2 linked regions of the Nitrosospira lacus genome follow. The protein of the gene in region 1 interacts with the protein of each later gene in a pairwise test. Links are inferred from orthologs where the notes say so. Each region holds a gene or a part of one and is shown in the gene's direction. Other genes may lie near its edges. The genes, in order: rpe and EBAPG3_RS14545.

Region 1 (16,438 bases):
CTGAACATTTATTCCAGATAAGAATGGTTTCTAGTTCAACATCATGAGTGTCAACCTGCTGGATTTTGATGCGAATGCTCTTGCCGGTTTCTGTGCTGAAATAGGTGAGAAGCCATTTCGTGCCAAGCAGTTGCTGCGCTGGATACACCGGTTCGGCGAGGCCGATTTCGCGAGTATGAGTGATTTGGCGAAGGGATTGCGGGACAAGCTTTCCACAGGCGCGGTGATTGAGCCTCCCAAGGTAATCAGCGATCATATCGCCGCGGACGGCACCCGAAAGTGGCTGTTGTCAGTAGGTGCGGGTAATGGCATCGAGACTGTTTTCATACCCGAAACCAGTCGCGGCACACTATGTATTTCCAGCCAGGTGGGTTGTGCGCTGGCATGTACCTTTTGCTCCACCGGCAGGCAGGGATTTAATCGCAATCTGACGGTTGCGGAAATCATCGGCCAGTTGTGGTGGGCGAATAAAACGCTGGCGGGAGCCTCCGCTGGCAAGTCCATCACGGAACTTGAGGGGATCGCGAGCGGTCAGAAAGGTGTGAGTCCTCCAAGCCACCCCAATTTTCAGAACCATAGTCGTGCCGTCACGAATGTAGTCATGATGGGTATGGGCGAGCCACTGGCCAATTTTGAGAACGTGGTGACCGCGCTCCATCTGATGCTGGATGGCAATGCCTATGGGCTGTCGCGGCGGCGCGTGACGGTGAGTACTTCGGGCCTGGTTCCGGCGATGGACCGGCTGCGGGAACGTTGCCCGGTGGCGCTTGCGGTGTCGCTGCATGCGTCGAACGATGCGCTGCGTGACGAGCTGGTGCCCATTAACAAGAAATATCCGATCAGGGAATTGCTGGCGGCCTGCCAGCGCTACCTTCAGTCCGCACCGCGGGATTTCATCACTTTTGAATATGTCATGCTGGATGGTGTCAATGACAGCTTGGCCCATGCGCGTGAATTGGTCCAACTGGTACGGGATACGCCTTGTAAATTCAATCTGATCCCGTTTAATCCTTTTCCCAATTCGGGGTACAGGCGCTCATCGCAGGAGGCGGTGCATCGCTTCCGCGATGTGCTGATGCAGGCTGGATTGATAACGACCGTGCGCAAGACCCGCGGTGACGATATTGCCGCTGCCTGCGGGCAACTCGCCGGAAAAGTGCATGACAAGACCCGGCGGACTAGCCGCGCAATTGTGGAAGCGGCGAGATGAAGCAAAGACGGATGGATATCTTCACAGTGCCATTGGCCCCGTGCATGTCATGGAAACAGTTTCCGAATTCCAAACAGGCATTGGCGCTGCATGATCGCGGATTCGAGTAATGAACGCCACTGACAGCAACAGCGGTGCCGGCCATGGTGCGGAAGCGGGCCAGGCCGAGGTAGGAACAGGCGTGGGGCACGAATTTCGCGCTGTGCGGCTGGCGCGCGGAATGAATATTGAAGACGTAGCACGACAGCTGCGGTTATCGGTGCGACAGGTTACGGCGCTGGAGCAGGATGATTACGACAATCTTGCAAGCGGAACATTTTTGCGCGGCTTCGTACGGAACTACGCCAAGCTGTTGCAGATGGATGCTGGACCGTTATTGCAGCGGCTGGAGCAATCGCTTCCGCCCACTCCTGCCCCAACCATCTCGTATCAGACCGAGGGCATCCCTTTTCCCTCAAATCAGGGAGGCGGGAAACGTAATCTGATCATTGCGGGAGTGGCCATTCTGGTGCTGCTGCTGATTTTTGAAATTTATGATGGCAGCGAAGGCAATAAAGGGAAGCAACCGCAACCGGAGGTGAAAACGGAAACCCGAACCGGGGCTGACCGGGCTGACGCGCTACCTCAAAATCAACCGCCATCCGCAAAAACGACCGGCGACACGGGGGCATCCACTGACAAAGCCGTGGTAGCTGAACAAAAACGCGAAGTGCCCGCTCCTCTTCCTGTTCCCATTCCTGCTGCGCCGCTCGCACCGCAAGGTGCGCCAGCGGTCATCGTCCCTGAAGCGGCAAGCGTCCCTGCCCGTGAATCAGTGAATATTGCCGCTCCTGAACCGGCAAGCAGCGGAGATGTTCTTCGTCTCGTATTTGAGGGAGAATCATGGACTGAAGTCAGGGATAATGGAGGCAGGCTGCTTCTTTCGCGGATTAATCCCCGAGGCACCGAGCAGGTGTTACACGGCAAGCCGCCATTCTCCCTTACGATAGGCAACGCCGCCGAAGTCAAGCTGGTCTACAATAACAAGCCGGTGGATCTGGCACCGTATACCAATGCTTATGGGGGAACAGCACGTCTGTCACTCAAATGAAACCTTTACATTTATAAGATTCTCATACTTATCATGACTATGTCACAAAATATTTTTCCGCCGCGCCGAAACAGCGTCGGCGTCCGTGTAGGTCCCATTACAGTTGGCGGCGGTGCGCCGGTGGTGGTGCAATCCATGACCAATACCGATACGGAAAATGAAATCGCCACCACGGTCCAGGTGGCCCAACTCGCGCGGGCGGGATCGGAACTGGTGCGTATAACCGTCAATACCGCCGCCGCCGCTAAAGCAGTGCCGGGTATCCGCGCGCGTCTCGATGACATGGACTGTCACGTGCCGCTGATAGGCGATTTTCATTTTAACGGTCACAAACTGGTGACTGAATATCCCGATTGCGCGAAGGCGCTTGCCAAATACCGTATCAACCCGGGCAACGTGGGGCATGGAAAAAAACGCGACGAGCAATTTTCCATCCTGATAGAAGCTGCCTGTAAATATGGTAAGCCGGTACGTATCGGCGTCAACTGGGGGAGTCTCGATCCCGAACTGCTGGCCCGCCTCATGGATGAGAATGCCCGGTCCGGTGATCCGAAGGACGCGGTGCTGGTCATGCGTGAGGCATTGATCACCTCCGCACTGGAAAGTGCGGCCAGGGCTGAAGAGATCGGACTGGGGCGCGACAGGATCATATTGTCCTGCAAGGTAAGCGGCGTACAGGACTTGATTGCCGTTTATCGCGACTTGGCATCGCGTTGCGATTATGCCTTGCATCTTGGACTGACCGAAGCCGGTATGGGTTCGAAAGGAATCGTTGCCTCCACCGCCGCGCTGTCGGTGCTGCTTCTTGATGGCATTGGCGACACCATCCGCATATCGCTTACACCGGAGCCTGGCGGTGACCGCTCTCGCGAAGTGGTGGTGGCGCAGGAGATTCTGCAAACCACGGGTCTGCGCGCGTTTGTCCCGCTGGTGGCGGCATGTCCCGGTTGCGGGCGTACCACCAGCACCTATTTCCAGGAACTGGCGGAAAGTATTCAGGGCTATGTACGCACCCAGATGCTGGTGTGGCGCGAGGAATACGAAGGCGTGGAAAACATGACGCTGGCGGTGATGGGGTGCGTGGTCAACGGCCCGGGGGAAAGCAAGCATGCCAACATCGGTATCAGTCTGCCCGGTTCAGGTGAGAGGCCGGTGGCGCCGGTATATGTGGATGGGCAGAAATCGGTGACCTTGAAAGGCGATAATATTGCGGGCGAATTCCGCCAGATAGTCGATGAATATGTACAGATGAAATACCCGAAGAAGTCAGGCGCCGCAGAAATCAGTCAATGACCAGAACCATTCAGGCCATCCGCGGGATGAATGACATCCTGCCTGATCAGATATACCTTTGGGAATTTTTTGAGCAGACCGTGCGTGATTGGATGACGGCGTATGGTTACCGTAACATCCGCATGCCGATTGTCGAGCAGACTGATCTGTTCGTGCGCTCCATAGGCGCGGTGACCGATATCGTCGAGAAGGAGATGTATTCCTTTCTGGATAGCCTCAACGGCGACAGTCTGGCACTGCGGCCTGAAGGGACCGCTTCCTGTGTGCGTGCAGTGCTGGAACATAACCTGCTCTACGCGGGGCCGCAGAGGCTGTACTATTCCGGGCCCATGTTTCGCCACGAGCGTCCGCAAAAGGGACGTTACCGACAGTTCCACCAAGTGGGTGTCGAAGCACTGGGTTACTCCGGACCTGATATTGACGCCGAGCTCATCGTCATGTGTGCGGAATTATGGAAGAAGCTGGGTATTTCTGATGTGCGCCTGGAAATCGGCACGCTGGGTAGTGCCGAATCGCGCGCCTTGCACCGAACGCGGTTAATCGGGTATCTGGAGCGGCATCTGGGCAGGCTCGATGATGATGCTCGCCGGCGGCTGCACAGCAATCCATTACGGATACTCGATAGCAAGAATTCGGAGATGAGAGAGATTATTGATGGGGCGCCACGGTTGCTGGATGACCTCGACGAGGACTCGCTGGCGCATTTTGAAACGTTACAGCGGCTTCTGCGTGACCAAGGAGTAGACTTCGAGATCAATCCGCGGCTGGTAAGAGGGCTGGATTATTACAACCGCACCGTATTCGAATGGATCACCGGGAAGCTTGGTGCGCAAGGCGCCATATGCGCCGGCGGCCGGTATGACGGACTGGTGGAGCAGATTGGCGGCAAACCGGCATCAGCGGCGCCAGCGTGCGGTTTTGCCATGGGCGTGGAGCGTGTGCTGGCGCTGATGGTGGAATGCGGCAGTGAAATACTGCGCCCGGTACCGGATGTGTATGTGATACATCAGGGCGAGGCCGCGAATGGAGCCGCGTGGAAGACCGTCAGATATTTGCGCGATAGCGGACTCAGGGCAATCCTGCATTGTGGCGCAGGCGGTTTCAAGGCGCAAATGAAAAAGGCGGATGTCAGTGGTGCGCGTTTTGCCGTTATTATTGGCGATGACGAGGTACAAGCGGGTGAGATAAGCATCAAGCCGCTGCGCGAGGCAGCCGGGCAGGTGAGAGTCGGAATGGCGGAAGCGGTGGATCTGCTTAAGAGAACTTGAATCGGAAAATTCTTATCAGGAAATCAAATGGCAACCTATGATCTGGAAGAGCAGGAAAAAATAGATGGGCTTAAATCCTGGTGGGAAGCCTATGGCACACTGGTGATCATAATTGTGGCGATTTTAATCGCCGGGATGGCGGGTCAGCAGGCGTGGAAATACTATAAGACACAACAGACCGAGCAGGCAGCGGAATTGTATGCATCGCTGTTGCAAGTCGAGGCGAGCGGTGATCCCAAGAAGATTAGCGATGCCGCACATTTACTGATGGAAGGCTTCCCTGCCAGCGGGTACGCGGCGCGCGCCGCCTTGATTTCAGCACGTGCAAGCTTTGAAAGCGGCGACATGCAAAATGCCAAAAGTCGCTTGCAATGGACGCTGGATAACACCAAGGAAGAGGAGTTGAAGGATCTCGTGCGGTTGCGGTTGGCGGGCATATTACTGGATGAGAGAAAATACGACGATGCCGTGAGACTGCTGGATACCAAGCATGGTGAATCCTTTGATGGCCTTTATGCGGATCTCAAAGGCGATATTCTCACTTCGGCGGGTAAGATTCCCGAGGCGCGTGCCGCTTATCAAACAGCGCTTGGCAAGCTGGGCAAAAAAGGCACCTATCATAGCATTGTTCAAATGAAGCTCGATGCCCTGGCGGAAGGCAAATAGGCAAATATCTCGAATTGCAATGATGCACCAAGCAAGACCGAGAAAATGGGGGTGTAGCTGGCGGAATCATTCATGGAGAATTTATGCAGAGCTTCTCCAGGATTACACGCATGATCCTGAATCCGGCGGTTGATCGTTCATTTCTTTGTTTAATATCATGATCCATAATGAATCTTTTCCATATTTGACCTTCACCTTTCTGGTGAGCTCGCTACAACTGCCGGATTTAGGATGATTCGGCGGCATATCCTGCTGCTGGTGCCGCTGCTGGCGTTTTCCGGATGCGTAAGTGTGGTCGATATGGCACGCGACCTCGCACGCGACCTGTCGGATATCGATGTGGCGGGTATCAGCGGCGGGCTCCTTGGCGGCGAGACCTTTGAGATGAGCCCGGAACAGGCTGCCCAATTAAAGACAGTTCCGGAAGTGCGTCTATTGTGGCAGAACGGCATCGAAGAAAGTAAAGCGATGGGGTTTATGCCGGTATTCGAGAACGGCGCCGTTTATGCCGCGGGCCTGAATGGATTCCTTGTGCGTTTTGATCCCACCACAGGCAAACAAGCGGGAAGTGTCAATACCAAGCATAATCTGTCGGGCGGCGTAGGTGCAGGTGACGGAATGTTGCTGCTTGGAACCTTCAAAGGTGAGGTTCTGACATATGGCAGCAAAGACGGTAAAGCCCTGTGGACGGCCCAGGTATCCACCGAGGTATTAAGTCCCCCGCGAGCGGAGAGCGGCACGGTAGTGGTTCGCACTGGAGATGGCCGGATTTTCAGTCTGGATGCCGGCAGCGGCAAACGTAAGTGGATATATCAGGGTGCAACTCCTCCCTTGACGGTTCGGAGCTTTGCTGGTGTGCTGATCTCGCGAGGCATGGTATTTGCCGGATTTGCAGGCGGAAAGCTGGTGGCGATAAATCTGGCCAACGGCGGGGTCGTCTGGGAAGCGGTCGTATCGCGGCCGCGGGGAGCGACAGAACTGGAGCGAATAACCGATGTCGCCAGTCTGCCGGTGGCTGACGAACAACAGATATGCGCTGTAGCCTATCAGGGGCGTGTTGCCTGCTTTGAAATCGCCAACGGAAATCAGATTTGGGCGCGAGACGCGTCGAGCAGCGCAGGTCTTGCCATGAATGATGATTACATATATGTGAGCGATGCTCAAGGCGCAGTAGTGGCTTACAATAAAAAAAATGGTACCAGTATCTGGAAACAGGATTTGCTCAGCGGCGTCCAGTTATCTCCCCCCCTCATCCAGGGCACGCATGTGGTGGTGGGTGATTCTCTGGGCTATGTAAATCTCATCAGGAATGACACCGGTAGTATTGTCGCGCGCTCTGCCACTGACGGGAGCGCCATCACTGCCCGCCCCGTCTCTCTGCCTAATGGCTTCGTGGTGCAGACCATGAAAGGTGGGCTTTATGCGTTCAGCATGTAACCGAGAAAATTCGGCAAATTCATTTATTTTAGAAAGTGCTTGCTGTTATCCTTCCGGGCAGAAGGATTGGCGGTCTCCACATAAGAACCAGAAGCCATGAAACCCACCCTCGTACTGGTCGGGCGGCCCAATGTCGGCAAATCAACACTTTTTAACCGCCTGACCCGCAGCCGTGACGCAATTGTGGCGGATATTCCCGGATTGACGCGGGATCGCCATTACGGCCATGGCAGGCTGGGCGATAAGCCTTATCTGGTGGTCGACACCGGTGGCTTCGAGCCAATGGTGAAGGAAGGCATTTTGCATGAGATGGCCAAGCAGACTCGACAAGCGGTGGACGAAGCGGACAGGGTGCTGTTCATCGTCGATGGCAGAACCGGTTTGGCGCCGCATGATAAGGTAATTGCGGAGCAACTGCGCAAGACCGGACGAAAAATCATGCTGGTGGTGAATAAAACCGAAGGCATGGCGTCCTCCGTCGTTACTGCAGAATTTCACCAACTGGGCCTGGGGGAACCCTGCGCGATCTCCGCCGCGCACGGCGACAATGTGAATGAGCTGGTGGAGTTGGCGCTAGCGGATTTCCCTCTGCCGCAAGCAGAAGAAAAAGAAGACAGGCATCCAAAAATTGCCATCGTGGGACGCCCCAATGTTGGCAAATCCACGCTGGTGAATGCACTGCTGGGCGAGGAACGCGTCATCGCGTTTGATCAGCCGGGTACCACCCGCGACAGTATCTATATTGACTTTCATCGCAACGGCCGTCCGTACACGCTGATCGATACCGCCGGTTTGCGCCGGCGTGGCAAGGTATTTGAAACCGTGGAAAAATTCTCGGTGGTAAAGACCTTGCAGTCGGTGGAAGACGCCAACGTGGTGGTCCTGGTACTGGACGCGGGAAACGAAATTTCCGATCAGGATGCCCACATCGCCGGGTTCATCCTGGAAACGGGGCGCGCACTGGTGGTGGCGGTTAACAAATGGGATGGCCTGGATAATTATCAGCGCGATACCATCAAGAACGATATCGCCCGCAAACTCTCTTTCTTGCTGAATTTCGCGAAACTCCACTATATCTCGGCATTGCGAGGCAGTGGCATGAAAGGATTGCTTCCGTCGATTGATGCCGCTTATGCGGCCGCGATGGCGAATCTATCCACCCCCCGGCTTACCCGCACCCTGCTGGCGGCGGTAGAGAAGCAGCAGCCTCCGCGTGCTGGCCTGTCACGCCCCAAACTGCGCTATGCCCATCAGGGCGGCTCCAACCCGCCATTGATCGTAATCCATGGCAGTGCTCTGGATAAGGTTCCCGAAACCTATCAGCGTTATCTCGAAAACACCTTCCGCGAGGCCTTTCAGCTGGAAGGTACGCCATTGAGAGTTGTGTTCCGGTCGGGTCACAATCCCTATGCCGAAAAAGGTGCAGCACCTCTCAGCGAAGCGGAAGCAAAACGTGCCCATCGCCGCCGCATGGTCGGAAGGAAGAAATATGGTTGAGCAGTAGCAGCAATCAGCCTGATGGGCTTAAGGAATGAAAAAAAACAACACCGAACTCGGCAGAGCAGGAGCCAACGAACCTCCGGACGGATCCTCCATTTCCGCAGAAAAGCGTGCAGCGATTCCTTAGTGCAATACCCTGGGCACGCTCAAGATGAATTCAGGGATGGTTGCATCGAAGCGCAGGCCGTCTTCAGCCACCATTTGATAGCTACCTTTCATCGACCCAACCGGTGTGGAAATGGCGGTACCACTTGTATATTCGAAATTGTCTCCGGGTTTTAGCAACGGCTGCTCACCGACCACTCCCAGGCCCCGTACCTCTTGCACACCGCCAGTCCCATCCGCAATGATCCAGTGGCGGCTGATGAGCTGTGCCGAAACTGTACCTGTGTTGGCAAGCGAGATGGTGTACGCAAAAACGTAACGGTCGAGCGCTTCATCCGACTGTTCCGGGAGGTAGGTAGTGTGAACCGTTACAATAATTTCGTATTTTTTACTATCGGCCATCCCCGCATTGCACACTATTTTTCGAGTCACGGCAAGGGTGGTGGCTACAAAATATGGTGCCGCATGCTCCCAAGTCCAGTCGCCGACGGCAATCTCTTAGTATAGTGACCTGATCAAAAAAAGGATTTTGCAAAATTCGATCTCCGCCTTTCATGACGAGGTCTACCCGACGGATTGCGCAGTTTTGTAGCAGCGGGGTTGCATTACATCACCCTGGAGTTGACGTATCATCTCGCGCCGCTACGCATTGACCTGAGTCCCAAAAAACCGGGCACTCCATACTGTTCAGCTGCCGGACTCAAAATAATAAAAGTTAGAACGATCGCTGCGGCATGAAGCTGTTAGCGCGAAAGACCATTTGCGGTTAAAATGGCGCTTTTTGATTATAAGGACGCCTTCATGGCTAATTATCGCATCGCTCCGAGCATCCTTTCCGCCAATTTCGCCAAGCTGGGTGAGGAAATAACCGCCGTCATCGATTCAGGCGCGGACATCATTCATTTTGATGTGATGGATAATCACTATGTGCCTAATCTCACCATCGGTCCGCTCGTGTGTGAGGCTATTCGTCCCCTGACCCAGGCAGTTATCGATGTGCACTTGATGGTCGAGCCGGTCGACCGCATTGTTCCGGATTTTGCCAAGGCCGGAGCCAATATTATTTCCTTTCATCCCGAAGCATCCAGGCATATCGACCGCACCATCGGGCTGATCAAGGAACAGGGCTGCAAGGCAGGGCTGGTATTCAACCCGGCGACGCCTTTATATTATCTCGACCATGTACTCGATAAGCTGGATCTGGTGTTGATCATGTCGGTAAACCCAGGCTTCGGTGGACAGAAATTCATCCCTGAAGCACTGGAAAAATTAAAAGCCGTGCGCAAACGCATTGATGCAACGGGCAAAGATATCATGCTGGAGATTGATGGTGGCGTAAAAGTGGATAACATCGCCGAGATCGCCCGCGCGGGAGCCGATACCTTTGTTGCCGGGTCCGCCATTTATGGTGCGGGCAAGGACAGCGATCCGCACCGCTATGATAGCGTCGTAGCAGCGCTGCGGGCGGAATTGGCGAACGCTTGATTTCAGTTTGCGAACGAAACGACGTCTCCAGAAATCCTGATTTGCGAGCGCGTCGCGGAATACGAGACTTTATTAATGTTAGGGGATAACTTTACGTGAACAAAAGCGCTTCCCGGCTTGGGGACACTGTTGTGGTCGGCAGCGAATATCCACTGTCGGTCAAGGCCGTGATGATCGATCTGGATGGTACACTTCTCGATACGGCGGGCGATCTGGCCGCGGCGGCCAATATGATGTTACGGGAGCTGGGGAGGGCCGAGCTCCCGCTGGAGACTATCCAATCCTACATTGGCAAGGGCATACAGAAGCTGGTGAAGCGCTCGCTTACCGGCAGCCTCGATGATGAGCCCGATGTTGAGTTATTCGACAAAGCGATGCCGCTCTACGAGCGCGATTACGCGAAAACATTGTGCGTTAGTACTCGGCCCTATCCAGGCGTAATAGAGGGATTGAACGCCTTGCTGGAAGCGGATTTTCGCCTGGCCTGCATAACCAACAAGGCTGAGGCGTTTACCTTGCCACTACTTCGTGCCACCGGCTTGCTGGATTATTTTGATATCGTCCTGTCAGGCGACAGCCTCCCCAAAAAGAAGCCTGATCCGATGCCCCTCCTGCATGCCTGCAAGCATTTCGGCATTCTACCCCGTGAAATGCTGCTGATCGGCGACTCCCTCAATGACGCCGAAGCGGCGCGTGCGGCGGGTTGTCATGTCTTTTGCGTACCCTATGGCTACAATGAGGGGCGCGACGTGCGCGAACTGAATTGCGATGCCATCGTTACGTCCGTATACGATGCTACAAAATTAATTCAGAAATTGTCATGATCCCCGAAAACACCGGAATCGAGGAATACGCGATAAATGCCTGGCGTCCCTAGCGTCCTGGCCTCGATCGCTGGCGGACCTAGCACTCACACGCTACCGCACTTTCTTTCCTTCCTGTTTTCTTGTGGAGTCACATCATGACCGAAGCTGAATTCAATAACCTTGTGGCGCAAGGCTATAACCGCATCCCGGTAGTGCTGGAAACGTTTGCCGATCTCGATACCCCGCTGTCGGTTTATCTCAAGCTTGCCAACCAACCGTACTCGTATTTATTGGAATCGGTACAGGGTGGCGAGCGCTTCGGACGTTATTCCTTTATCGGCCTGCCCGCCGTGACTCGCATAGAGGCGCGGGGCGGTCTTGTCAGGATCATCAATGGTGCGGGAACGCGGGAATCCGAGGTGGAAGATCCGCTGGCTTTCGTGGAATCCTACCTGTCTCGCTTCAAAGCCGCGCCATGCCCCGGTTTACCCCGTTTCTGCGGCGGCCTCGTGGGCTATTTTGCCTACGATGCCGTGCGATATATCGAGCGTAAACTGGCCGGTCATGCCTGCCCCGACACACTCAATACGCCCGATATGCTGTTACTCCTGTCTGAGGAGCTGGCGGTGGTGGATAATCTTTCCGGCAAACTCTATCTCATCGTGTATGCAGCGCCTGGGGACGCAGGTCCAACGGAAGCAACGGAAGCGTATAAAGCTGCAAAAAAACGCTTGAAGGAGTTGCTCGTCAATCTCCGTGAACCGGTGGAAATTCCGCTTGAAACGCCCAGCAAACCGGCCGAGGCCATCTCGGAATTCAGTGAAACAGGTTATATTGAAGCGGTGGAGCGCGCCAAGCGCTATATTTTTGATGGCGACATCATGCAGGTGGTTTTATCGCAGCGCACCAGCAAGCCGTATGGCGCGTCGCCGCTGGCGCTTTATCGCGCGCTGCGCAGTCTCAATCCCTCTCCGTACATGTTTTATTATCACTTTGGCGAGTTTCACGTGATCGGCGCGTCGCCGGAAATCCTGGTCCGACTGGAAAGCGGCACCGTGACCGTACGTCCCATTGCCGGCACCCGCCCGCGCGGTAAGACCATTCAGGAAGATGCCACGCTGGCGGACGATCTGCTGGCCGATCCGAAGGAGCGTGCGGAACATTTGATGCTGATGGATCTCGGGCGTAATGATGTCGGCCGCGTCGCGCAGACCGGAACGGTCAAGGTCACGGAGAACATGCAGATCGAGCATTATTCCCATGTCATGCACATTGTTTCCAATGTGGATGGCAAGCTCAAACCCGGCTTGAATGCGATGGATGTACTGCGCGCCACTTTCCCTGCGGGTACCGTGAGCGGCGCCCCGAAAGTGCGGGCGATGGAAATCATCGATGAGCTGGAAGTGTCCAAGCGCGGTATCTACGCTGGCGCGGTAGGTTACCTGGGATTCGATGGCGATATGGATCTGGCCATCGCTATTCGCACCGGTGTCATCAAAGACGGTAAGCTGCATATACAGGCCGGCGCGGGCATCGTGGCCGATTCCGTGCCGCAAAGCGAATGGATCGAGACTCAGAACAAGGCCAAGGCACTGCTGCGGGCGGCGGAGATTGCGGAGGGTGGGTTGGACAGTAAGATCGAATAGAGAATGATCTGATAGAAAGTTTTCTTGTTTCCCGTGCAATCACTGACGTCTGAAAATCCGCGTGGATTCTAGAGCGACATGATGCGACGCTGACAGCAAAAATGATCGCCTGTTAGCGAAGTTTTTCAAGCAGTCAGAAGGTCGACAGAAATACTATATTAATCGGTAGCTTGAAAGCTCGCCCCGTACCAGCACCCAATCTCCAACTCGTACCTTGCTGCATCCACCGAAAGCGAAAGATCCCAATATAATGATTTTTATGCAATCATCGCAGGCGCCAGATTCAATCTCTGGATCCAGTGGTGTGCTTTGCAATTGATTGAATCTAAAAACGCATCTTTCCGTGTCATGCGTCGTTGCAAATCCTCGCGATATATCGCTTGATTTTACGCGTAGCCTGCACAAAAACTCATCGCTTTTATTCAATTACAAGCACACTACTAGAATGCCAGCCAGCCATTCAAATAGAGCGTGTCGTTACCCGCCGCATTGCGCCCAAAACCATCATAATTGCGAATACCTCCGTTAAACTGAAAGTAGTGGACGTATTGGAGTGTAAGCCGCAGGTTGGTCAAGGTGGAATACGCTGATGTGGATTTCCCGAACGGTATATAGCTCACCTCGGCGGTAATTGCCTGATTATCGGGTTTTCCTGAGCGGCTGCCGGTGATAGGGTCTGCAAAGCTGTATATGATGTTGTCCGCTGTTCCTGAAGTTTGTCCATAAGCCAGGGTAAGACCGTAGGTCTGCAGGAACGTGTACGCGCCCCTGATACGGACGGTGTCGAGACTGCTGCTCTGTTTCTCCGCGAACCCTAATGCCAAGCTGGCGTTCATGTCCCGGTTCTCGCGAATATAAGTGGCATTGAATTCAAGAATGTGTTTTGGATTTACCAGATACTGATAGGTGGCATCAAATCCAAAATCGGTAAACTGATCAGTGCCTGCGCCTTGCAGTCGCTGCGGGTTGACATTCGCGTGCATGCCAAAAGAGCCGATTGCGCCATAGTGCCCGTGCCAATTGTGCTGGAGCGCAACCCGCCAATAAGGTGCGCCTCCATCAATTTTGTTTTGCGCAGCATCGAATGTTCCCACTGTCTGCTGCACGTTACGGGCAAGACTTGTATACCCGCCGCCCTCGATATACAAGAAGTCATTCCACATCATATAAGCCGTCGCACCGCCTACCTGGCCCCCGAGTGACTCGATAAGCGTGCCCGCTGACTGGGTCGGAGCCAAAGGCGATGCTGCCCAGGGAAAACCCCATACAGGCGTCGTATTCCACAGGTCTGAAACCGTGGGGGAATTATTCAATGATACGCCGTAAACAAACCGGTTTCCTGCCAGGTCTGCATAATCGGCAAAACGAATATCGGTATTATCAAGCAATACCTTCTTTTCCACGCCATCGTAAGTTCCTTCAATAAAAGCACCCGCTTTGGAGCTGATACGGCCGGCATAAAAAATCGCAGCTTCATCAATGGTTGCATTATTGTTAGACCCAAAATGTTCGGCCGCACCATCAGGCTGGCCTCTTTGGGTATGTGTGAATGAACCTCTGATCATTGCACTCAACGGAATCAGCTGTGTGCTTTCTTCGCTTTTGTCGGTATAACCGTAAAGCTTGAAATTCCTGCCGGTAGGAGTCAGGCCGGGGCCAAAGGCCTGCACATGACAGGCACTGCATGGCATGGCGGTCTGACGCGCAAAAGCAGGCAAGGCACTCGCCTCATTACTAAATATGGTGAGGAATAACATCAGGAAGAGGGGGAGTAAAAGTACCGCGTTTCGAAATAGAACCATGGCTTGGCTTATTCTCCCTCAGGGCTCCCAGTTTTGCCTGTTCCGGTCTAGAAGAATATCCGCTAGGTGCAGCCGTTCAGGCGTGTCGCAGTATAAGAATTCCCCTGTACACTCATCGGAACGACACAGAATTTGTGCGGGTTTGTAATATCCTGGGTCCGGATGGATACCTCCTGCTCACTTGGGATATTTATATCAGGGAGCAGAGCATTGAAACGAGTCTCTCCGATATCAGCTTCCATAAGAATTGTGATGCTCATCAGTGTACCAATTTCGGTTCTTAGCACCATGAATCTGATCACCAGTGAAACCCAGTGACCGTGACAGATCCTGGCCGCTGAAATGGGGTTTCCATTTGTCGTCCGATGAGTGTTTTCATCATTTCGACAGTACGTCTGACGTAAGAAACCCACCTGTGTATTTTTATAGACTATAGACGAGAAAGTTCAAGTACCACCCAGTGTGCCCAGGTCGGGCTATTCAAAGGAGCGGAGTGAAGCGCAAGCGTTGCCGATCTTATAGCCCCACCCTGCTACTTGGCCGGTATTCATATTTTTCCGGCAGAACCAAACCAAGAAAGTCCACACTTCGTTAGGCCTACTCTGCAATGCCAGGTGCTCGCGCTTAACCGCCAGATTACACCGCTTGCGTCGAGCCTTAGTGTCAAGCCGGCGCAGGTAGGGAATGGGTCATGGTGAGCGCCAATAACTTATCTTTAGTTTGTCATGGTCTTTCATAAGCCCAATGCAGCAGCGCATCCATTGCTGGTTGCGCAATTCCCGATTTTGGATGATTGATGAACATGACCACAGCTACGCGCCTGCCGGATTTATCGAGCACATAACCTGCCATGGTTCTCACGCCATCCAGAAAACCGGTCTTGATATGGGCCTGTCCCGCGGTAGCGCTGCCATTCAGGCGCTTCTTCATGGTTCCATCCACCGCTGCGATCGGCAGGGAGGAAATGAATTCGGGCATGACCGGGCTCTGGAACGCCGCCAGCAAAAGTGCCCCCAGGTGACCGGTACTGATGCGCTCATTGCGTGATAGCCCCGAGCCGTTTTCGATAACCAATTCAGGAAAACTGAGCCGTTTGGACGTAAGCCAGCGCCGTAGGGCCATATCCGATTTGGCGAGCGTTGCGGGCGGCCTGTCATGGCCATTTGCTGCGTCGCCGGCAGCCATGCTCGGAGACGAGCCAGGAGTCAGTCCCGTGGTCAGCCCTAATGCGAGATATAGCTGCCGCGCCGCGGTGTTGTTACTGAATTTGTTGATATCCCGAACGATGTCGGCAAGTGGGGGCGATTGATGGGTTTCCAGCGGCGTCATTCCTTCCGGAGCCGTGCCGGTGCGCACCTTGCCGCGGAATATTCCACCCTGTTCTTCCCATAATTGCCTGAACAGGCCGAAGATATAATCGGCGGTATCATGCACGCTGAGATATAAGGTCTTTTCGTCACAGTCAGTGGAATAACTGCCATTAAGCGCAATTGATACGCGGATGTCGCCATTGACGGCAGTGCGAATATCGGCGGCGAGCGTGTCGCGCCATTCATTGCAGGGGCCATTGGTAAGCGTCAGGCCATTTTTGAGGTCCAGTGATGGCAGAGGCGGATCGACTACAACGCGAATGGTCTTGCTCGCAGGCTGCGGGATCAGGCGTAGCGCCAGTGTACGGTAGTTCACCAGCAGCGCTTCGGGAAGCACATTGTATGCACGGTGGGGCTTGCCGTCGAAGGCGGCCGGATTGCCGCCGGGCAAATCGAAATGGCTGCTATCCAGCACCAGGTCACCCGTAATTTCGCGTAACCCGGTCTGACGCAGGCGTCGCACAAGCAGCCAGAAATTTTCCAGATTCAGCTTGGGGTCGCCGTAACCCTTGATCACCAGATTACCTCGCAGTGTATCGCCTTCAAGCATGCCACTGGCGTATAATTCGGTTTTCCAGGTATACGCCGGTCCCAGCAGTTCCAGTCCGGCAAAAGTCGTGACCAGCTTCATTACCGACGCGGGATTCATCGCCGTGCCGGCATTGACGGCGAGCAGTGGCTTGGCTGCACCAATTTCCTGAACATACATACCTACCGCAGACTCGGGAATGCCTGCCTGCTTGAGCGCCTGACCGACGGC
Region 2 (11,236 bases), 3.1 Mb from region 1 along the record:
CAAGCGGTATCAAGAAGGGTGGCCGGGTACTCGACATTGCCGGCGGCACCGCTGACTTGAGTGCGTTGTTCGTGGAGCACGTTGGTGAGAGCGGTGAAGTCTGGCTTACCGATATCAACAATGCCATGCTCACGATAGGCCGTGACCGGCTCCTGGATGAGGGCGCGGCTGTATCGGTAGCGCAATGCGATGCAGAAAAACTGCCGTTTCCAAACGATTATTTCGATTGCGTGAGCGTGGCTTTCGGTCTCAGGAACATGACCCGCAAAGACATGGCCTTGAAAGAAATGCAGCGTGTACTCCGTCCTGGCGGATGTGTCATTGTGCTTGAATTCTCCAAGATATGGAAACCGCTGCAACCACTTTATGATATCTATTCATTCAAGGTCCTGCCGGCAATGGGCAAACTCGTTGCCAAAGACCAGGATAGCTACCGCTATCTCGCCGAATCCATCCGTGTACACCCTTCTCAGGAAGAGTTAAAGCAATTGATGCGGCAGGCTGGATTGGAGCGCGTAGAGTATTTCAATTTGGCTGCCAGTGCGGTTGCGCTGCATCGGGGCTATAAATTCTAGCGTGCCGGGGCACAAAAGAATCTGCCGCCCGGCATTGATGTGAGGTACTCGCCCCATTCTCTTTATTTTCTATTCGACTCGCGCAGTTTCCCGCGTTCAGCGGAAAAACCGAGCATCCTTCGTCATCCGCTTTTCTACAGGTTATGTGTGTGATCGCACATACGCATCCGGTAAGAATATTTATCATTTAACTCTCACTCGCTGCCTGACCTGAGTACTCTGCGCAGCCTTGTCAATTCTATTAACCTAAATCCACCCGCAGCAAACTTACCGAGAAGGTGAAGGTAAAGTTTCGAAAGCAATCTTGGTGGATCATGGTGCTAGATTAATCAATGAGCAGTCAACTGCCGGATTCAGGTTTAGTCAGATCAAGTCCTTCCCGAGGGCTTCCAGGGATGGCTGCCGCCCGCCCCGTTGTTCTCTTGTTTGGCGAGATTTTGATAGACCGGTTTCCCGGCCAGGAAGTCCTGGGCGGCGCGCCGTTCAATGTTGCCTGGCACCTGCACGCTTTTCGCTGTATGCCGGTCCTGGTTACCCGGATAGGGCTGGACAATGCGGGTGCGCGCTTGTTGCAGGCCCTGGAAAGCGCCGGGCTTTCGGTACATGGGGTACAGCTTGATTCCATGCACCCTACGGGTGTGGTGGAGGTCACCCTTACCGCTGACGGCCACCGGTTCGATATTCTTCCCGATCGTGCCTATGATTATATTCATCCCCGGTTATCCCGAATGACTGCCTTGGCCGCAAACCCGGAGCTGGTTTATTTCGGGACACTGGCTCAGCGTGCCAATTCGCATCGAGCCTTGCGCCACATGTTGCGCGCGGCGGGCGGGCAGCACTTCTTCGATGTTAATTTGCGTAATCCCTGGATATCCGCGGAGAGGCTGGATTGGTCACTGCAACATGCGGATTTTGTCAAAGCCAATGATACTGAGTTTGAATGCATCAGCCGGCTGCTTGACCTGGAAACGGCATCTGCCGAAGCTCAGGCAAAAGCGCTGATTCAGCGCTATCAACTGCGAGGGCTACTCGTAACCTGTGGCGCCGCAGGCGCCTGGTGGCTGGATGATTCCGCACAGCTGATAGAGATGGCGGCTGATCCCATAACGGGTATTCGTGACACGGTGGGTGCCGGCGACGCATTCTCCGCGGTTTTCATTCTCGGCCTGCTGCATGACTGGACGGTACCGGTCACCTTGCAGCGCGCGCATCATTTCGCTGGCGCCATATGCCGGATACGTGGCGCAATTCCAGAGCACAACGATTTCTATGAGCCGTTCCTTGAAGAATGGGCGGAGCACAGATGAAAGAATTATATGTGCTGATGCTAAGTCTCCACGGACTGATTCGAGGGAATGATCTGGAACTTGGGCGCGATGCTGATACCGGTGGTCAAATCCTATACGTCGTGGAACTGGCCCGGTCACTTGCTCGTCAACGACAAGTAGGCAAGGTGGATTTGCTAACCCGCCGGGTAGAAGATTCCGCTATATCGGCGGACTACGCCTGCCCTGAGGAGATCCTGGGCGATCACGCCCGGATTATTCGCCTTCGATGCGGGCCCCGTCGCTACCTGCGTAAGGAAAGTCTTTGGCCTTATCTCGACCAACTGGTGGATCGTGTATTGCTTTTTCTGCGCGAGCAGAAGCGCTTACCCGATGTCATCCACAGCCATTATGCCGATGCGGGATATGTTGGAATGCAGCTCTCTCAACTGCTGGGTATTCCGCAGATCCATACCGGTCACTCACTTGGACGCAGCAAACAGCGTCATCTGCTAGCGCAAGGGCGTAAAGCGCAGGCATTGGAACGTCAGTTTAATTTTCACCGACGCATCGCTGCCGAGGAAGCCATATTGCAGCAAGCCAGTTTGATCATAACCAGCACGCCTCAGGAGAGCGCCGAGCAATATGGCTTATATACTAATTATCAGCCCGAGCGTGCAGTTGTTATCCCGCCCGGGACCGATATATCGCGCTTTGCTCCGCCCAGCCGCCGGACTCCTCCAGAACCGGAGGTCGCCAGACTCATTGACCGCTTCCTGGTGCAGCCGCGAAAGCCTCTGATATTGACGATTTGCCGTCCGGAAATGCGAAAAAATCTCGGCGCTTTAATCGCTGCATTTGGCAGTTCACCTACACTGCATGAAAAGGCCAACCTTGCTATTGTGGCTGGCAACCGCGAAGACATCCGCAAACTTGAGGCTGCCCAGACCGAGGTGATGACCCATCTATTGCTCGATATTGATCAACACGATCTGTGGGGTAAGGTTGCACTGCCAAAGCAGCATAAACCCATCGATGTCGCTGGATTCTACCGGCTTGCAGCCCAACGCCGAGGCGTATTCGTCAATCCGGCGCTCACTGAGCCGTTCGGCCTGACTTTGCTTGAGGCGGCTGCCAGCGGTCTTCCGATCGTGGCTACCGAAGATGGTGGACCGCGAGATATCGTTGGCCATTGCAAAAATGGGGTGCTGGTTAATCCCTCGGATATCCATGCGATAGCGGGGGCCATCGAATACGCACTAGCTGAGCCGCGTCGTTGGCAGCGCTGGGCGCGCAACGGTATTACAGGCGTAAAGAATCACTATACTTGGGATGCCCACGTCAAGAAGTACTTGCACGTTTTATCCCGTTTGCTGCACCACGACCGAAAGCAAATCCGGCGGGACATGGCAATTTACCGGCCGCAACGACACCCCCTGCCACTGGTCTCGCAGATGTTAATAAGTGACATAGACAATACCCTGCTTGGAGATCGCGCCGCCTTACGTCGTTTTCTTGCCACACTGCGCGCCACGCCGCCAAACCTGGGTTTCGGTATCGCGACCGGCCGTACACTGGAAAGTACATTGAAAATATTAAAGGAATGGGGGGTGCCATTACCAGACATACTTATCACAGCGGTCGGCAGCGAGATAAATTATGGTCTGGAACTCCGGCCTGATATTGGATGGCAAAATCTGATCAGATACTCATGGCGCCGCGATGCGGTGGAAGGGGCGCTGCGTGAAGTACCCGGACTCATCCTGCAATCACCAGAAAATCAGCGTGAATTCAAGCTCAGTTACAATGTCGACCCCGAGGCGCTGCCGCCAATTTCTAAAATTCGCACCTTGTTGCGCGAGCAGAAACTGTCCGCAAATTTAATCTACTCTCGTCAGGCTTTTCTGGACATTTTACCTTTGCGTGCCTCCAAAGGACGAGCAATACGCTATCTTGCTTACAAGTGGGGGTTGCCATTACGCGCTTTTCTGGTAGCAGGTGATTCTGGTAACGACCATGAAATGCTGATCGGAGATACACTCGGCGTCGTGGTTGCCAACCACAGCCCTGAGCTTGCGAGTCTGAGGGGAAACGAACAGATTTATTTCGCTAATGCCCGTTATGCGGACGGCATTGCAGAGGGCATGTTGCACTATGCATTTGGTATTCCCATCCCGGAGACCGCGAATGATCCAAAAATTTGATGCTTGGGCCGTAGACCATCGTGATGAGTTACATGCCCTTTTGCGTAAATGGTTCGAACTGGAACGTCCGCTTCTTCTGCGCTCGGATTTGCTTGAGGCCTTTGACCTGGTACGCGATTTTCATCCCCAGCCTCTTGTCAATACTCCTTTGCACGAACTGATCAAGTGGCTGCAAGAAGCAGTTTGCCGGCCTCCCATGGCCTACCTGGCGCTACGTGAGGGCGCGGGGCACTGGTCCTACGTGCGCATTCACCAGCAACGATTGATACTTGAGAGTATCAGTGTCTCCGATTATCTCGCTTTTAAGGAACTGCTGGTGCATCCGGATAGCGCGCATGAACCGGTATTGGAATTGGACTTTACCCCTTTTAACCGCAATTTTCCGAGACTTAAGGAAATCCGGTCGATTGGCCAGGGTGTAAAGTTTCTTAACAGGCAATTGGCTGGCACCCTATTCACTCAATCCGGCCTAGGAACAGCCAAATTATTGCATTTTTTGACAGTGCACTCCATGGATGGCCAGCAACTGATGCTCCATGGCAACTTTGCCGACGTAGCAGCGCTGCGCACTGGTTTGCGTCGCGCGCTTGATTTGCTCGATACGTATACTGAGGATGCTCCTTGGCAGGCGATTTCCGAGCCGCTGAGCGGATTGGGCTTCGCACCCGGCTGGGGCAACTGTGTCATGCGGGTAAGTGAAACCATGAGTTTATTGGTAGACATTCTTGAAGCGGCCTCGCCGCAGATACTTGAGAATTTTCTGGCGCGCATTCCAATGGTCTCCAAATTATTGATTCTGTCACCACATGGTTATTTCGGGCAGGACAATGTACTGGGATTGCCGGACACTGGCGGTCAGGTAGTATATATCCTCGATCAGGTACGTGCTCTGGAACGGGAAATGAGCGAGCGTCTCATTTTGCAAGGGATAGAGGCGCAGCCAAAAATCCTGATATGCACACGCCTGATTCCCGAAGCGGGCGAGACATTGTGTAACCAGCCACTGGAAAAAGTTTACGGTACCCGCAATTCCTGGATCGTGCGCGTGCCATTTCGAAAAGCAAACGGCGAAATTATTCGCTACTGGATATCGCGTTTTGAGATCTGGCCATACCTCGAGAATTTTGCTCACGACGTAGAACGTGAAGCGCTGGCGCAGCTAAGTGGCAGTCCTGATCTGGTGATAGGCAACTACTCGGATGGTAATCTGGTGGCCTCGCTGATTTCCAAACGAACCGGTGTAACGCAATGCAATATCGCGCATGCATTGGAGCAGAGCAAATATCTTCATTCCGCCTTGCACTGGCGGGAGAATGAAGCTCAATACCATTTCAATTGCCAGTACACGGCGGATCTCATCGCGATGAACAGCGCAGATTTCATTATTACCAGCACCTATCAGGAAATTGCCGGTACGCCTCATACGGTTGGCCAATATGAGACCTACCAGAACTACACCATGCCCGGCTTATATCGAGTCGTAAACGGTATAGATCTTTTCGATCCCAAATTCAATATTGTTTCCCCAGGCGCCGACGCAGAGGTGTATTTTTCGTATCTTGATCGCGAGCACCGGCTGCAATCCCTGTTGCCCGACATTGAACGTCTTTTATATGCCCCTGATCCTGGCGTACCGTGGCGCGGTCATTTCAGTGACCCAGCCAAACCTCTGATATTCACGATGGCGCGTCTAGACCTGGTCAAGAATCTGACTTCATTGGCAGCATGGTTTGCGCAATGTCTGCAGCTATCCGATGCTGCCAACCTATTGATAATCGGGGGGCATATTGATCCGGCCGCTTCCTCTGATAGCGAGGAACGCGCCGAAATCGACCACATGCATGCCATCATGGACGAATATAAGCTGGAAGGACGGATGCGCTGGCTCGGTACTCGCCTGGAAAAGAACCTGGCTGGCGAGCTGTATCGCCACGTGGCCGACAGGCGTGGCATTTTTGTACAGCCAGCCCGATTTGAGGCATTCGGATTAACCATTATCGAGGCGATGGCTTCTGGTCTTCCGGTATTTGCCACTTGCTATGGCGGTCCGCGAGAGATCATTCAGCATGGGGTTTCCGGCTATCACTTCGACCCCAACGATGGTTTGGCGGCGGCCACCGCCATGGCAGATTTCTTTGCACGCTCAGCAGCCGATCCGGATTTCTGGAATAAAGTCTCTGAAATGGCTCTGAAACGAGTCGAATCACGTTATACATGGCGTATTTATGCGGAACAGATGATGACTTTGTCACGTATCTACGGCTTCTGGAAATTTGTAAGCAATCTGGAGCATGAAGAAACCGCACGTTATCTCAATATGTTTTATCATCTGCAGTTTCGACCCATGGCACGGGCGCTGCTCCCAAATCACTGAAAACCTGTTTCACCGCGTGTGGCGCGATTGAACGTTTGCAGGAAATCTCTTCCCCTCCCTTTAAATGTGGTGTTTCTAGCGGTTCCAATTTGCGTGCACCCCGCTTGATAAGCGGCTTATTCGCTTGTACAGGAGAATCCGGAGGCAGGCGTATCTTCCGCCAGCAAGTGATGGTAGAGAAGGCAAATGGAACTCTATCAGGCCTTTGAGCAGACCGCGTCATTTTCGCTCCACTCTGGCCTGCGCGAGGTGGCGGCCAACACGACCGGATTGGTCAGATAATTAGACCCCTTACGATTTGCTCGGACTGATTCTTTATTGATAGAATGAAAGTCTTATGTTTCATCGTTACGTCTGACTGGTGCTCTATTTTTGAGATGGCATGAGCGACTGGATGGAGAAGAAAGCAAGCCATTGAAATGTTTATTAGGTGCGTTTTCCGCCTCTGTTTCCTTGCGTTCGAATCACTTTCGCGGATTTGCGAGGGATACTTGCTTCTTCCCAAATTCTTTCGTAGAGAGCCAGATGGAATTTTCCAGTTTATGTGACTGGCAAAAGATTAGCTAAGGAGTATTTGTGAGCACGAGAATTATAAGTGTTGCAATAGTCACGCTCGTTTTTTCGTGGCCGGTTTTTGCCGCATCGCAGCAGCCAAAGTCGCAGCTCCAGCCGCAGCAGCAACCTGAATCACAACCGGATCTGCATGGCGATGGCTGGCGGCTTGTTCGCTCGCTTGAGCTTGGAAATTCAGGAAATTACATTCATTTTGTCCTGATTGATAGCAAGCGGGATATGGATAAGGCGGTGTATGGGGCCGCACTTAGCAAAATATGCCGGTCTGCGGCTGACTTCTGCAGAGTGAGATTCTGGAATGAGAAACGCCTTATCCCCGATGGGGTTTCCTTCACTCCTGCTCAATTCAAAGGGCTGAGAGCGGAATACGTATTCAACCGGGCAGGGGGTGTTCAGGAGATGCGATATGCCTGTACTGTCGTGTCGGACAAGAACCAGTGTTTTTCTCATTGAGGAATATAGGTCAGTTACGGTTTTTTTCTATTGATTCTCTGCCAATTGTCGCGTAGTCATCAGGCGTTAGTGGAATTCCAGTCAAGGAGAAATGTTTTATGCCGCGCCAGTTAATAAGTTCAGGTTCCACATTTGAACAGGAGATCGGCTATTCAAGGGCCGTCGTGGATGGCGATTGGATTTTCGTCTCTGGCACGACCGGGTTCGACTATAGCAAAATGACAATTTCGGATAATCTGATGGAGCAGACCGAACAATGTTTTAAAAATATTCAGGCGGCGCTGAACGAAGCGGGATCCAGTTTGCGGGATGTTGTCCGGGTAACCTATGTATTGCCTGACGCGGCGGACTTCCCCAAGTGCTGGCCGACCATGCGCAAGTATCTTGGTGAGGTTAGGCCGGCAGCCATGATGATCTCGGCCGGCTTGTCCGATCCCCGAATGCGTATCGAGATCCAGGCAACGGCCCGCCGGGGCTCTGCTGACGCTTGACGTGGTAGATTAATGGGTGGTAGTGAAGTGGTTTTATGGTTTGGGTGTTGCTAAAATAAATTGATTTCCAGGGAGGAATGAATGGCCGCAAAAACGAACAAGGTGTTTGTCAGCTTCGCACTCAGAGATATCAAACTGCGCGATCAGCTTCTCGAACAATTGAACAAGGAACAAACCGGCTTCTCGTTTGTGGATATGCCCGTCAAGCAGTCGTGGGAACCCGCCTGGAAAGAAGAGTGCCGGGACAAAGTTACCGGGTGTGATGGCGTGATCGCCCTTATTACGAAAAACGTTGTCAGAGCAGACGGTCAACTGTGGGAAATACGTTGTGCCTACGAGGGCAGAATGCCCGTGCTGTTACTTCATGGCGATGCCGAGAAGCTGCCATCTAAATTACCTGATCCTGTGGGCGACCGCGAGATCGATTCCTGGACCTGGCCTACCATTTCAACCTTTCTCAATAGACTGTAAAGCGAATCCCATGCAGGCGGCCTAAAGGAAATTGCCTAAAAAATCTGACCTTATCCAGGAGGGCGCCATCGCTGAGCAGAGGCGTCCATGCTGAGCGCCTGTTCGCTTCCCCAGTCACCCCCGCAATTTTCGCCGGAAATATGGATGAAACCAAGGGTAAATGCTATAAGTAGATATGTGTGTTCAGTGCAGTACACGCAGGGCTGCAACTCTTTGCTCGATCTTCTTCATCATCCCGCGGTAGGCGGGTGCATCAATCCCACCGAACCGCCGTTTGAATTCGGCCTCGGACATGAATTCCGGTAAATCCGACCAGATTGGCATCAAATCCGAATCTTTCAGTCCTGCCGCTACGCGGCGTTGAAGTTGTTGTGCCGAGGATTCGTCTGACACAGCCCTTTCACCAAATCTTGTGCCGGCACGATCGGCGGCGATGTCATTGAATGAGAAGCCACTCCCGGAGCGTGAATCTTCGACCTCCTTGTACAAGCCAATTGCATCGGCTAATGCAGTATCGGCATAGGCGGCGATAGAGGCGGAAACCATGAAATGCTTTGCAAAGTCGTCACGTCCATCGATTGTAACCGTTTGACGAACCGGACGAGGCCAGCCCGCTGCTTCCGGAAGAACCCGTTCCAAAGAAATGCCAAGCACGTAAAATGTCGTCACTAAAATCAACGCGCGATTTTCTGCCGCGACTTCCCCATCTACCGAACGTTTACTCGCAAGGCGCACCAGTGGCGGCAGAACCTCCGCAAGCGGCACCACGGCACCATATTGTCTGCTATTCGCGGCCAGCAGGGATTGATAACGGAACAGCCGCTCCCGCTCGTCTTTGTCGACGACTGCTGCCCGGACTTCGTCAGAAACCCCTCCTTCCCAACGATAGAAGATGCTCAATTCATTTGGTGACATTTTCACCAGCCGCAGTGCGTCGAGTCCAGTACGATATTCCGGGCTATAGCGCAGCCAACGCACAAGCTGAGGTAAAAGCATGTCCGTAAGCGCGTCGGGCAGCGAGAGGTTGCCGATAGTCACCGATTGAAGTTGCGGGAGTTCGGCCGTCTCGACCAGCGTTGCTTCAAGATTCAGGTAGCCGTCGAGTGGATATCCGCTCAATGGGAGACTCAGACGGATAATGGCATTGCGGTCAGCGAGCGCTACCTGTGCGCTGCCTTTCCCGAAACGGTTGGCCAGATAGTTCGCAGCCAGATCAGCATCCCCTGGCATTATTCTGGCCGAGGCCAGCATTCCGGGGCGAACCCAATCACGATGTGCATCAACGATCCGCTTCGCACGCTCCACGTGTTCCGGGGTAAGGATTACCTGGCGGTCGACGCGAGGGCGGTCTTCCACGGCAAGAATCACCAGCGCCAGTAGCACCAAGGGGAGAGCCAGTAGCAGAGTAACAACCAGAAACGCGAGTTTGCGCATGACTATCTACAGTGGTTTTTGGAGCCAAAATGGCACAGATGAGCCAGATCACCATTCTGGAGGCTGACCGCTTATCGCTTCAACCTTGATTCTTAAAGAATAAGCGCGGAGTATATGAAATGAGCATGCGGAAAATGAAAGATCTGCAGGAGATGAAACTCACCTCTCACCAATATGGTCGGTACCACCCTCCCCAGTAATACGGGCTGCCATAATATCCGTATCCAAAATAGGGATTAAAGCCATATCCACCAAACCCCGAATAACCGTATCCATAATAGGGACTGGCTTGATAGACAGGCCACAAATAAATGGCCCTGGATGCCAGCAACGGCAACCGGACGGTTTTCTTGCCTATGGTACGTTCGATATCACCTTGCAGCGTTCCGGCAACGGTTATTTCCTTGTCTTTCGCATAAACCGCGGGATCAAGAAACTCGGTGCTTTTAATGACAAAGCGTCCCTCGCTGGACTTGTTTAATTGCGGACGGCCATAGTAATTGAGAGGATAGGACAATATTTGTATGAGGGTGAAATTTTGCTCGTTTTCCACATCGATAATGACTCCGCCCCACCTGACAGATGTATCTTTATAACTGTTCAGATTTTGGCTGGCCTGGCTATAAGAAATATCCTTTACGGGGACATCCCTGACCGCTGACGGCAGCCCGGCGCAAGCGCTTAGTAACAAACAGACCAATAATGAATACCGTCTCATGTCTATTCTCCCTCGATTATGAACACTGGGGATATCCGCCCAGAGTTTAGTATCGCGTTTATCCGTAATCCCGATGAGCATGGCTTGGGAACCAGAAATACCAATGAATATCCCCCATAAGACAGTTATAGCAGATGATGATTCCGGCATCGGATACTAAAAAGTACGGTATCAGTAGGATTTTCAATCGGCGAGAAAATCTGCAAGTATCTTATTGATTTTCTTCAGGCGCTCCAAATGAGAAGACCGTCCGGCCATACCCTGCGATATACAAACGTGGATGTCCGATTGCATGCGGACCCGTGCAGTACCATCCGCGACTAAACAGCTGCCGTCATTTTTTGGTGAACCAGATATCACCATACCAGCCCGTTGCCGTTGTGCGCGTGTTATCGGTGTCGGTCATGATTGCCACGGCGTCGACCCGGCCAGGCTCTTCACCAAACAGGCGCTTGAAATCGGCACGGACGTCGCGTTTCTCGCTAACCCAGTGATTGAGGCGGGCAGGGCCGGATTCCACTGCGATCATACGCGCATTATTGGTAAAAGCGTTAAGCCAGCTGCTGTCGACAGGTTGGCTGTTTGACCACACATAGTTGATAGCGCGCGTGCGCCAGAATAGCAGTCCGCCGGAAAAGACTACGTAAACGCGCATGGTGTAATCGTCGCCGGCGCGCG

What was found.
Region 2: the proteins of rpe (region 1) and EBAPG3_RS14545 interact in binary tests that used the Escherichia coli proteins (3 or more experiments, as listed by UniProt). The link is inferred for Nitrosospira lacus from one-to-one orthologs.

What each region holds. Positions count from the first base shown.
Region 1 is NZ_CP021106.3:46,268-62,705, reverse strand. Bases 8,230-11,212 are described here. They hold rpe (ribulose-phosphate 3-epimerase), read left to right. Parts: upstream 8,230-9,370; coding sequence 9,371-10,054; downstream 10,055-11,212. Other genes in these bases: trpE (anthranilate synthase component I), read left to right, coding at 11,016-11,212; EBAPG3_RS00220 (phosphoglycolate phosphatase), read left to right, coding at 10,150-10,878; apaG (Co2+/Mg2+ efflux protein ApaG), read right to left, coding at 8,588-8,971; der (ribosome biogenesis GTPase Der), read left to right, coding at 8,230-8,461. Also shown: ndk (nucleoside-diphosphate kinase), read left to right, coding at 1-21; 23S rRNA (adenine(2503)-C(2))-methyltransferase RlmN, read left to right, coding at 44-1,210; EBAPG3_RS00260 (RodZ domain-containing protein), read left to right, coding at 1,320-2,300; ispG (flavodoxin-dependent (E)-4-hydroxy-3-methylbut-2-enyl-diphosphate synthase), read left to right, coding at 2,340-3,593; hisS (histidine--tRNA ligase), read left to right, coding at 3,590-4,861; EBAPG3_RS00245 (tetratricopeptide repeat protein), read left to right, coding at 4,889-5,527; outer membrane protein assembly factor BamB, read left to right, coding at 5,759-6,964; more of der, read left to right, coding at 7,061-8,229; more of trpE, read left to right, coding at 11,213-12,506; EBAPG3_RS00210 (hypothetical protein), read right to left, coding at 12,947-14,308; dacB (D-alanyl-D-alanine carboxypeptidase/D-alanyl-D-alanine endopeptidase), read right to left, coding at 15,032-16,438. UniProt on the Escherichia coli protein: Catalyzes the reversible epimerization of D-ribulose 5-phosphate to D-xylulose 5-phosphate.
Region 2 is NZ_CP021106.3:3,179,077-3,190,312, reverse strand. What follows is about bases 1-2,926. They hold EBAPG3_RS14545 (PfkB family carbohydrate kinase), read left to right. Parts: upstream 1-970; coding sequence 971-1,882; downstream 1,883-2,926. Other genes in these bases: EBAPG3_RS14540 (HAD-IIB family hydrolase), read left to right, coding at 1,879-2,926; ubiE (bifunctional demethylmenaquinone methyltransferase/2-methoxy-6-polyprenyl-1,4-benzoquinol methylase UbiE), read left to right, coding at 1-575. Also shown: more of EBAPG3_RS14540, read left to right, coding at 2,927-4,044; EBAPG3_RS14535 (sucrose synthase), read left to right, coding at 4,028-6,418; EBAPG3_RS14530 (hypothetical protein), read left to right, coding at 6,995-7,444; EBAPG3_RS14525 (RidA family protein), read left to right, coding at 7,543-7,935; EBAPG3_RS14520 (TIR domain-containing protein), read left to right, coding at 8,017-8,406; EBAPG3_RS14515 (YfiM family lipoprotein), read right to left, coding at 8,590-9,840; EBAPG3_RS14510 (Slp family lipoprotein), read right to left, coding at 10,007-10,558; EBAPG3_RS14505 (DUF3047 domain-containing protein), read right to left, coding at 10,893-11,236. UniProt on the Escherichia coli protein: Catalyzes the ATP-dependent phosphorylation of fructoselysine to fructoselysine 6-phosphate. Functions in a fructoselysine degradation pathway that allows E.coli to grow on fructoselysine or psicoselysine.